One region of the Glutamicibacter sp. BSL13 genome, then DNA from elsewhere that is predicted to be linked to it. Evidence: riboswitches for the same ligand, from Rfam matches in the RefSeq annotation. Region 1 holds a riboswitch; the other holds the start of a gene.

Region 1 (5,637 bases):
CGTGGAGGTGCGCGGCAAATCCTGCGGGAAAACGATGGTGCGCGGCACCTTGAACCCGGCCAGCTGTTCGCGGGCGTGGGCGATCAGGGCCGCCTCATCCACCTGTGAGCCGCTGGCCCGGATGACGTAGGCGATGGGGCGTTCGCCCCACTTCTCATCCGCGATGCCCACCACCGCCACATCCAGCACCTGCGGGTGGCTGGCCAGCACCTGCTCGACCTCCACGGTGGAAATGTTCTCCCCGCCGGAGATGATGATGTCCTTGGCCCGGTCGCGCAGCTGGATGTAGCCGTCCGGGTGCATCACGCCCAGGTCCCCGGTGTGGAACCAGCCCCCGGCGAAGGCCTGTTCGGTGGCCGGCTCGTCCTTGTAGTAGCCGATCATCACGTTGTTGCCGCGCAGCACGATTTCGCCCATGCTCTGTCCGTCGGCCGGCACGTCGTTCATGTCCAGGTCCACTACGCGGGCGGACTCCGCGGTCACCATGCCCACCCCCTGCCGGGAGAGCTTGGCGGCCCGCTGCTCGGCGTTCAGCTCATCCCAGTGCTGCTGGTACTCGCAGATCGTGTACGGGCCGTAGACCTCGGTCAACCCGTAGACGTGCACCACCTCGATGCCCAGCCGGTGCAGCTTGCCAATGATGGCCGGTGACGGGGGAGCGCCGGCGGTGGTGATGCGCAGCGGCTGGCCCACACGGTGGGCCCGGGGCGCGTCGGCGATGATCGAGCACACGGTTGGTGCCCCGCACAGGTGGGTGGTGCCCAGCTGGTCGATGGCATCCCAGACGGCGTCCTCGCGCACCGCCCGCAGGCACAGATGGGTGCCGCCGGCGGCGGTTATCGCCCAGGGCGTGCACCAGCCGTTGCAGTGGAACATCGGCAGCGTCCACAGGTAGCGGGTGTGCGCGTCCATTTGCTGGTGGAACGCCTCACCCAGCGCGTTCAGGTAGGTGCCGCGGTGTGAGTAGAGCACCCCCTTGGGCTTGCCGGTGGTCCCGGAGGTGTAGTTCAGGCAGATCGGGGCCCGCTCGTCGCCCACCGTATAGGGCAGGCGGCCGGCGGGGGCGTGGCGCAGCAGGTCCTCCAGCACCGCGTCGACCGGCACCTGGGGGCGCGGGCCGGTGTACTGGTCGTCGGTGACCTCGATCAGCGCCTCCAGGCTCGCCACCTCCTGGCGCAGCCGTGCGGTGTTGCCCAGCAGCTCGGTGTCCGCCAACAGCAGCCGGGCCTCGGCGTGCGACAAGATGTACTGCAGCTCGTGGGCGGCCAGGCGGGTGTTCAGGGCAACGAGGATGCCGCCGGCCAGCGGGACCGCGTAGTGGGCGGCCAGCATTTCCGGGGTGTTCGGGGCCAGCACCGCGACCCGGTCGCCCGGGGAAATGCGTTGGGCCAGCACCTGGGCCAGCCGCTGGACGCGCTCCTCGAACTGGGCCCAGGTGTAGCTGCGCGAACCGTGAATCACCGCGGTTTTCTCCGGGTAGACCTCCACGGAGCGTTCCAGGAAGCGCAGGGGAGTCAATTCTGAGTGGTTGGCCAGCAACGATGCCATGGGGGCTCCTCGGGGTCGGTAACTATCCGGCCCCGCGCTGTGACGCAGGGCACCTCGCAAGACATCGTGGCATGAAACTGAACCCCAGACAAAGAAACTGCGTGCCATTGCGCCCAACGGCGCCCGCGGGGCGACCAGCGTAGGAGGCGGTGTCCGTTGGTGAGCTGCGTCGGGCGAAATTATCGGCGGCGAGCGTAGCGGAAGGAGGGGGCGGGCGAAACAATATGTCGAAGATTGCGGTATAAGACAGGAAATGTTTGACGTTACGCCGCAGCGGGCCATAGTGTCGTAGACAGAATCAAGAGCGTCAGCTGACAAGCCCTGGCTAGCTGGCCGGCAACCCTCTAAACGGTAGTGGGGTGCTCCAGGTGAGGATTCGGTTCCGCGCGCCACCGCGTGGAACAAGTACCGCACACCGAGGCGTAAAACCTTCGAATCCACAGTGCAGCAGCTTGGCCCTGCGGCGCTATGGGCATTCGACCGTCGCCGACCACGGTGGGCCTGATGCTAAGGATACGAATCATGTCATTGAATCAGGATCTCGACCCGTTGACCCTGCGCAAGGTCTTCGCCCAGCACCCCTCGGGCGTCGCGGCGTTGTGCGCCGAAATCGATGGCGTCAAGACCGGAATTGTTGCCTCCTCGTTTACCGTTGGGGTCTCCCTGGATCCGGCGCTGGTGATGTTCGCCGTGCAGAAGACCTCCAACACCTGGCCGAAGCTGCGGCGGGCACAGCGTATCGGGGTCTCGGTGCTCAGCAGCCGCAACGAGGGGGTCTGCGCCCAGATCGCCTCGAAGAAGGGTGACCGCTTCGCCGGGCTGCACACCCGCATCACCGAGCAGCAGGCGTTGTTCATCGAGGAATCCACCCTCTGGCTCGATACCTCCATCTACAACGAGGTTGAAGCCGGGGACCACTGGGTCGTCCTGCTGCAGGTGCACGGCCACCAGGCCTCGGCACACACCCCGTCGATCTTCCATGATTCCGCCTTCCACACCCTCAAGGTGCCGGCCCTGGTCTAAGGGCAGGGCGGCATCGATGAATCCCACTGCGTCGTACGCCGCGGTGGGATTCATTGCGTTAACCGCTTCAAACCGGGTTGCGTGTCAGGCGCAGTGCACAGTCCCGAGATGAGGCAATCCGGGGATCTGTGGACGAAGCCCCGCATCCGAGGGACCGTGATGGGTGGTCCTGCGATGAGTAGCGGGTTTTTAGATCTGAAGTAATCCACAAAGCTTTCCACAGTGTTGTGGATTTCGGGTGGATAACCGTGGTTGACGCCTCCACGCCCCCGAATTGTGGGCTTTCCGGCTGTGGAAAAGATCCAAAACCCACAATGCCGCGGAGGAAAACTTAATTTTTATCCACACGTGTGAAAACCTGAAACACCAAGTCAATCAGGTATTAGTTGCGGTTAAGTGGGGAAATCCACAGCGTTCTCCCCAGTTCCTGCACAACCCCTTCCACAGATAGCTGCCGCTTGTCCACAGATCCTGTGGATAAGCGAGTTTACGCCCTTACATAAGAGGCCTACTGTTGGCTCTGGAACTGAAATATCCACAAGTTTCCCCAGCGCCCCCAAACTGTCGGGGCCCGATGGAACGATACGAGGTGGACGGTGAACCGGTCGCCGAGTTCCCGGTGGGTAGAAGGGGATTTGAATGTCTATTGCCAGCGCTGAGCAGGCCTACGAGAACCGCGACTCCGAGGCGGGGCGTACGCCACCGCAGGACATCGCCGCGGAAATGTCGGTTCTGGGCGGCATGATGCTCTCCAAGGACGCGATCGCCGATGTCATTGAGGTGGTCCGCGGCAACGACTTCTACCGTCCGGCCCATGAATCGATCTATGAGGCCATCATTGATCTCTACGGACGGGGCGAACCGGCTGACGCCGTCACCGTTTCGGACCTGCTGACCAAGCGGGGCGAAATCGTCCGGGTGGGCGGTGCCGCATACCTGCACAACCTCATCCAGTCCGTGCCCACCGCCGCGAACGCCGGTTACTACGCCGAGATCGTGCGCGAACGCGCCGTGCTGCGCCGCCTGGTCGACGCCGGGACCCGGATCGTGCAGATGGGCTACTCCCCGGACGGGGACGTGGACGCCATCGTCAACGAGGCGCAGGCCGAGGTCTACAAGGTTGCGGAGAATCGCTCGAGCGAAGACTATGTCCGGCTCAGCGAGATCATCGAGGGCACCGTCGATGAGATCGAAAATGCGGCCAACGCCGGTGACGGCATCACCGGTGTCCCCACCGGCTTTTACGAGTTTGATGAGTTGACCCAGGGCCTGCAGGGCGGGCAGATGATCATCATCGCCGCGCGCCCGGCCGTGGGCAAGTCGACCTTCGCCCTGGACTTCGCGCGTTCGGCGGCAATCAAGAACAACATGGCCACCGTGTTCTTCTCCCTGGAAATGGGGCGCAATGAAATCGCGATGCGTCTGCTCTCCGCGGAGGCCTCGATCCAGTTGCAGGACCTGCGCAAGGGGTCGGTGGAGGATGCCCAGTGGACCAAGATCGCCACCACCATGGGACGGTTGAATGAGGCTCCGCTGTTCATTGACGACTCCCCGAACATGTCGATGATGGAGATCCGCGCCAAGTGCCGCCGCCTGAAGCAGCGCAACGAGCTGAAGATGATCGTGCTGGACTACCTGCAGCTGATGAGCTCGGGCAAGCGCGTTGAATCACGCCAGCAGGAAGTCTCGGAGTTCTCCCGTAACCTGAAGCTGCTGGCCAAGGAGCTCGATGTCCCGCTCATCGCGCTCTCGCAGCTGAACCGTGGTTCGGAACAGCGTACGGACAAGAAGCCGATGGTCTCGGACCTGCGTGAATCCGGCTCGATTGAGCAGGATGCGGACATGGTGATCCTGCTGCACCGCGAGGACGTGTACGACAAGGAAAATCGTCCCGGAGAGGCCGACGTGATTGTGGCCAAGCACCGCAACGGTCCCACCAAAACCATTACCGTCGCCTTCCAGGGCCACTACTCCCGGTTCAGCAACATGCAAAGCGAAGGGTAGGGGCAACCCCTGGCTCGATGACCCGAGCCACGGCAGGACAAATCCCGAAGGCGCATCCGACTCCAGCCAAAGGGTCGGCAGCCCACCGCTATAGTGGGTGCCATGATCCAGAGCCTTCAAGCCCTGCTGTGGGGCACCGTGGCCGGTTCGGCCCTGCTGTTGGGGGCCGGGGCGGCCTGGTGGCTGCGCATTCCGCGGATCTGGGTTTGCGCGATCATGGCCTTCGGCTCAGGGGTGCTGATCAGTGCGCTGAGCTTCGAGCTGGTGCTGGAGGCCTACCAGCAGGGCGGCCTGGCGGCCAGCGTCGCCGGGGTGCTCGCCGGCGCGGGGCTCTACTTCGGCGCCAATCGGCTGCTGGCCTGGCTGACGGCGCGACGCCACGCCAGCACCCCGCGCACCCAGGACTCTTCCGGCACCGCAATCGCCGTCGGGGCGCTGATTGACGGGATTCCCGAATCGGTGGCCCTGGGCCTGGGAGTCGTGGCCGGAGCGGGAATCAACCCCACCATGCTCGCGGCCATCTTCATCTCCAACATCCCCGAGGGACTGGCCAGCACCGCGGACATGAAGCAGGCCCGCCGCCCGGGCCGCGCCGTGCTGGCGCTGTGGGGCGGAATCGCGGTGGCCAGCGGACTGGCCGCCTTCATCGGGGCCATCGCGCTGGCGCAGATGCCCGCCGAGGTGCTGGCGTTCGCCACCGCGGTCGCGGCCGGCGGCATCCTGACCATGATCGCGGACACTATGATCCCCGAGGCGTACGCGGTGGACCACGACTACACCGGGCTGCTGGTGACCCTCGGGTTCCTCAGCGCCTTCACGCTGCACGCGGTCGGCGGGTAGGCTCCGCCGTCCCGGTTAGGCCTTGGGCAGGATCTGCAGGTGGTGCGGGCGCGGCGGGACCACATCCGGCTCGAACTCCTGGTGCTTGCCCACATACTTCTTGATGTACGGGCAGACCGGGACGATCTTCATCCCGGCCGAGACCGTGTCATCCAGGGCGAAGGCCGCCAGCTTCGAGGCCAGGCCCTGGCCGCTGTACTCTTCATCGACCACGGTGTGGAA
Region 2 (5,637 bases), on a different contig from region 1:
CCTGCTGAACGCTCTTGAGCAGCACCTGGGCGATCGGTGCGCTCAGGTGCAGGGCCAGCACCAGGATCGGCACCAGCAGCGACAGCGCCGAACCGTCCGGGAACAGGGACATCACCCCCAGCTGCACGGCCAGCAGCTGCAGCAGCACCAGGCCCAGCCAGAACACCGGGATTGAAATGAACAGCGGCGGCAGGTTCAACAGCGCCCGGCGCAGCCGCTCACCACGGGCCAGGGTGGCCGCGGCCACCAGGGCCACCGCCAGCAGGACGGCCAGCACGAAGGCGCTGCCGGCCAGGACCAGCGTGGATCCGATGACCTCCCCGATCCGGGCGGCCACCGGCGCCCCGGAGGACAGCGAGTAGCCCAGGTCTCCGCGCAGCAGCGCGCCCAGCTGTCCCAGGTATTGGGTGATCAGCGGTTGGTCATAGCCGTAGTGGGCCTTCAGCTGTGCGATGGTGGCCGGGTCCGCGGCGGCGTCGGTGGACAGGAAGATGGTCACCGGGTCGTTCGGCAGGGCCTGCACCGCCAGGAAAACCGCGGTGTAGGCCAGCCAGATGACCAGCAGGGCCTGGCCAACGCGCTTGGCAATGTATCCACCCATGCTTCCCTCCCCTACTTGCCGCTCTTCCAGGCGCCCTGGAAGATCGGGGCAGTGCCGGAGGTGAAGTCGACGTGGGTGCCCGAATGCGCGCCGTAGACCTGGACCTCATCCCACAGCACCAGGGTCAGGGCCTTGTCCAGCACCAGGGCACGCTGTTCCTCACCGATCAGCTTCAGGTGCTCCTGCTCGGTGGTGGCCGCCTGTTCCCGGGTGAACAGTTCGTTCAACTCTTCGTCCGCGTTCAGCGTCTGGGTGTTGTTCGCCGGCCCGAAGACCGGCCCCAGCCCGCCGTAGGCGAACTGCCGGGTGCCGAAGAATTCGACCTTGTCATCGACCAGGGCACTGGTCAGGAACGTGTTGTCCGCTGCCCGGTTCACCAGTTTGACCCCGATCTCGCGCCACTGCTGCTCAATAAGTTCGAAGGCCGGCTTGATGACCACCGAGTTGTTCGAGGAGGCGACGGTGACCTCCAGCTTCTTCCCGTCCTTCTGCCGGATCCCATCCGGTCCCGGAACCCAGCCGGCCTCATCCAGCAGCTCCTTGGAGCGCGCCGGGTCGTAGGCCAATTCCGCGGAGAAGTCCACGAAGCCCGGGGCCTTGTGGTTCAGAATCGATGCGGAAATCACATAGCTGTCCGAAAGCACGGTGTCCTTCAGCGCCTGGCGGTCGATGCCCACCTGCAGCGCCTGGCGGACCTTGGCGTCGGTCAGCTGCCCGGAGCCAATGCGCACCGAGGCGTTGTTGGTGGTCAAGTCCACGCCCTGCGCGGCGAACACCTGGCCGCCGCCGGATTTCAGCACCTGCTCATCCACCGGCTGCAATCCCCGCACCAGGTCCACCTGCCCGGACTGGGCGGCCCCGGCACGGTGCGCAACCTCCGGCAGGTACTTGATGACCAGCTCATCCAGGTAGGGAGCCCCCGGGTTCTGTGCACCCTGCGGAGCCCAGGCGTAGTCGTCGCGGGCGCTGAACACCACCTCCTCATCGGGCTTTTCCGAGGCGAAGACGAACGGTCCGGAACCCACGATCTTGGAGATCGCCGACTGCCCGGCGTTGTCCAGCTTCAGCGTTTCGGGGGCCACCAGCCCGGCGGTCACCGAGGAGGTGGCGCGCAGGAAGTTGGCGTCCGGGCGCTTCAGGGTGACCTGGACCTTATTCCCGTCGAGCACCTTGGAGGACTTGTACGCCGAGAAATCCACGTTCGGCTGGATCTGCGCATCCTTGATGCCCAGTCCCAGCGCGTCCAGGTTCGCCTTGACGGCCTTGGCATCCAGTGCGGTGCCGTTGGAAAACGTCACCCCGTCACGAATGGTGAACGTGTACTGGGTCTTGGCCTCGTTGGAGGTGAAGCCGCTGGCGATCCACCCCACCAGCTTGCCCTGCTCGGCGTCAAAATAGGTCAGCCGGTCCAGCACCGAGTTCAGCACGTTGGCCTTCTCGTAGAACCGGGCAGCCTGGGTCTGCCAGTTGTCGATGGGGGTGACCTCGGCGTAGGTCAGGGTTCCACCCTGCACCGGGTCGCCGGCTGGCTGTGCCGACTCGGTGTTCGGGCTTGCCGCGCCGCTGCCGCCGCATGCGGTCAACGACAGCCCCAGGGCCGCAAGCAGTGCGGTGGCTTTCAGCGCCAAACGTGGTGGCCGCATAATCCGTGTTCCTCTCGGTTTAGCCCGAGGAGCACGCTGAATTCAGGTCCCTCCCGCGAAGGGAGGCAAAACAGGCAGACATCCGCCCGTGTTCGGGGACCGTTGCGAAATCTAGCAATCTCCATCGGTCCTGGCCTTAGCACCGCTCCCCGTCGGGGTGGTTGCTGCGACGTCAACGAGCCAGGTCTCTCAGTCGCTCTGGATGGTGTTGTTCCGGTGGGTGTTCCGGGTGATTTCAGTGTGCGGCGGGGACATTCATGTGACCAACCATGACGAAACATCGACGTCACATCGCCACCGAGGAGGCGACAAAGGCTCGGCAGCACCGTAACAATGGGGTCACACGCGCCGGTAAGTCATTGTGTGAAGGCGAAAACCGCAGATCCTTGACAATTCCTCCGGCAGGGTGGCGCCGGTGCCACCGCGCCCGCTGTAGTGGGTGGCGCGGGTTTTACACGCCTCCGCGGACCGGGGGCAGCACTGTGCAGCAGCCGCAGGGCCGGGCCGGCTTGGCCTTGTCCCGCAGTTGGAGCCCTGTGAAACCCTGTACAGATTCCTCATCCACGAGCCGGCCGATCCACCGGCGCGGAAAAACCGCTGGGCGCTACGCCCTGCCGGGGCCCATAGGCCAGGCGACAACGAAACGCTCAAGCACGACCCGGAAACCCGGCTGCGACGTCAGGGTCGGATCCCATTGGTGTCCAGCAACCCGCTGGGTGCGACGCCAGTACTTCTCATGCTCGCGGCGCCAGCTGGCCAACGAGCGGTCATCCTCCCCTTCAGCAAAGGCGAAATCGGCGTCCACGTGGTCAAAGGCCGCCAAGGTGACCTCGGTGGTCTGCAGGATGAGACGCGCCGTACCGGTGGAATCGCAGGCTAGCCAATAGGCGCCTGCCTCCGGCAACGGTTCACCGCTTGCCGTGTACTCGTTCTCCAGGCTCGAGGTTGCGCGCTTATCCCCGTCGGAAACTGCGCGCAGCAACGCATCGGCCAATGCGGGACTGTCCCCGAAGTAGTCAACGACAGGCAACACCTCGGGTCGCAGGCCCCCGCCCCCTGCCCAAAGCACATAGTCGCCCCACAATTGTCTTGCCCGCGCGAGGTCGACTGGCGGGAGCCGGGAGGCCGAGGAATCCATGGCCCAAGCCTAGTGCTTTCCGCCATGGGCCGGCGCTGCACAGGGGCCTTTCATTGCCTCTGCCCGGAACCAAGGTTGCGCGCAAAAATCGGCGGGAAAGGCATACGGTGCTTCGTGCACAGAAACCGCCGGCTCCTCTCCGAAGGACGGCCCCGCCCCGGAGGCGCTGCGCCGAAAGCCGGTTCCTCAGGACAACCACAACTTTTCTAATGTGATGCGTGTCACTTCCACTGGATGTGGTGCACTACGCCTAGCTTGAGGGGGTCAGAACCCATCAACCCCCCAAGGAGCGGGTAGCTGTGCACCCACGATCACTTCGCGCCCCAGCCTGCGCGATCAGCCTGGCGTTAGGCTTGACCGCGCTCAGTCTAGCGCCGGCCCAGGCAGAACCACGCCAAACCGAAAAGCAGGCCACCGCCACCGGTTACGGTGGCGCCGTGGCCACCGTCGACCCGGAGGCCACCTCCGCGGCGATTTCCGTGTTGCGCCGCGGCGGCAACGCCGTGGACGCGGCGGTGGCCGCCGCCGCGACACTGGGAGTCGCCGAACCCTACAGCGCCGGCATTGGCGGCGGAGGCTACTTCATGTACTACGACGCCGAAACCCGGAAGATCAGCACGCTGGACGGTCGGGAAACCGCCCCGGCCGCTATGCCCCACGACGCCTTCATTGATCCGCAGACCGGCAGCCCCTACCCCTTCACCCCGGAGCTGGTGACCAGCGGGGTGTCCGTGGGCGTGCCCGGCACGCTGGCCACCTGGGATGAGGCCCTGGACCGCTGGGGAACGATGAGCCTGGGCAAGGCCCTGCAGCCGGCCATCAAGACGGCCACGCGCGGCTTCGTCGTGGATGAGACGTTCCGCGAGCAAACCCTGGATAACAAGGAGCGGTTCGAGGCCTTCGAGTCCACCCGGAAGCTGTACCTTCCCCGGGGGGCTGCCCCCAAGGTGGGCAGCGTGTTCAAGAACCCCGATTTGGCCAAGACCTACCGCATGATTGCGCGCCGGGGCATCAACTCGTTCTACCGCGGTGAGCTCGCCGAGCAGATCGCCGCGACCGTGCAGGCCCCGCCGGTGGTGCCGGGAACCGAGCTGCCCGTGCCAGCCGGCCACATGACCGCCGCGGACCTGGCACGCTACAAGGTCGTGAAGCAGAAGCCGACCAGGGTGAACTATCGCGGCCTGGACGTCTACGGGATGGCCCCCTCCAGCAGTGGGGGCACCACGGTCGGCGAGGCCCTGAACATCCTGAACCGGTTCCAGCTTTCCACGATGCCGCGACCCGACGCGCTGCACCACTACCTGGAGGCCAGCGCCCTGGCGTTTGCCGACCGCGGCAAATACGTCGGGGATCCGGCATCCGTCGATGTGCCCACCCGCCAGCTGACCGACCGGCTCTTCGGGGCCGAACGGGCCTGCGCCCTGGATCCGCAGCGCGCCTCCGTGAAACCGGTAGCGCCGGGCGATGCCGCCAACTACGACGGGCGCTGCCCCACCGAAGCCGGTGTGGTGGCGCAGGAGAAGGACACGGAGAATATCTCGACCACGCACCTGTCGGTGGCCGACCGGTGGGGCAACGTCGTGTCCTACACGCTGACCATTGAACAGACCGGCGGTTCGGGCATCGTGGTGCCGGGCCGCGGGTTCCTGCTCAACAACGAGCTGACCGACTTCTCCACCGTCTACGATCCGGCCGCCCCGAACCGCATCGAGCCGGGCAAGCGGCCGCGCTCCTCCATGGCGCCGACCATTGTGCTCAAGGACCGCAAGCCGATGCTGGCGGTTGGCTCCCCGGGCGGCTCGACGATCATCACCACGGTGCTGCAGACCCTGGTCAACCGCGTGGATCTGGGCATGGAGATTTCCGAGGCGATTGCCGCGCCGCGCGCCTCACAGCGCAACACCGCCGCGGTCACCGCCGAACCGGAGTTCATTGCCGATGATGCCCGGATTTTGGAGCCCTTCGGCCACCAGTTCGTGCCGTCCGGGGATTCCTTTACCCCGCAGGCGGAGATCGGTGCGGTGGCGGCCGTGGAGATCGGCCCGCGGGGCAAGCTGACCGCCGCGGCCGAACCGACCCGGCGCGGGGGCGGCTCGGCGATGGTGGTGAAGCAGCTGAAGGGACACAAGAAGCACAAGTAGCTCCCGCGCATCCACACCGAAGGCGGCGCGGCCGCGGAAAGACCAGTGACGGGTTTTTCCGCGGCCGCGCCGCCCTGTTCACCGCTGGCCGCTAGCGGGCGGCAGCCAGGCGGT

What was found. A riboswitch is a leader RNA that binds a small molecule or an ion and turns the genes downstream of it on or off. The one in region 1 is predicted to bind S-adenosylmethionine.
Region 2: it holds a riboswitch for S-adenosylmethionine, as region 1 does, so the genes downstream of both, RCJ92_RS03935 (ABC transporter substrate-binding protein) here and RCJ92_RS12395 (flavin reductase family protein) in region 1, are expected to answer to the same signal.

Annotation. Positions count from the first base shown of each region.
Region 1 covers NZ_JAVGCZ010000083.1:1,089-6,725, forward strand. Annotated here, with positions in the region: gene RCJ92_RS12390 (acyl--CoA ligase family protein) at 1-1,548, opposite strand, end outside; SAM riboswitch class IV at 1,845-1,962, shown strand; gene RCJ92_RS12395 (flavin reductase family protein) at 2,071-2,571, shown strand; gene dnaB (replicative DNA helicase) at 3,211-4,575, shown strand; gene RCJ92_RS12405 (ZIP family metal transporter) at 4,678-5,415, shown strand; gene RCJ92_RS12410 (GNAT family N-acetyltransferase) at 5,431-5,637, opposite strand, start outside.
Region 2 covers NZ_JAVGCZ010000013.1:10,947-16,583, reverse strand. Annotated here, with positions in the region: gene RCJ92_RS03940 (ABC transporter permease) at 1-601, opposite strand, end outside; gene RCJ92_RS03935 (ABC transporter substrate-binding protein) at 613-2,244, opposite strand; SAM riboswitch class I at 2,363-2,453, opposite strand; gene RCJ92_RS03930 (ASCH domain-containing protein) at 2,849-3,238, opposite strand; gene ggt (gamma-glutamyltransferase) at 3,682-5,523, shown strand; gene RCJ92_RS03920 (LLM class flavin-dependent oxidoreductase) at 5,615-5,637, opposite strand, start outside.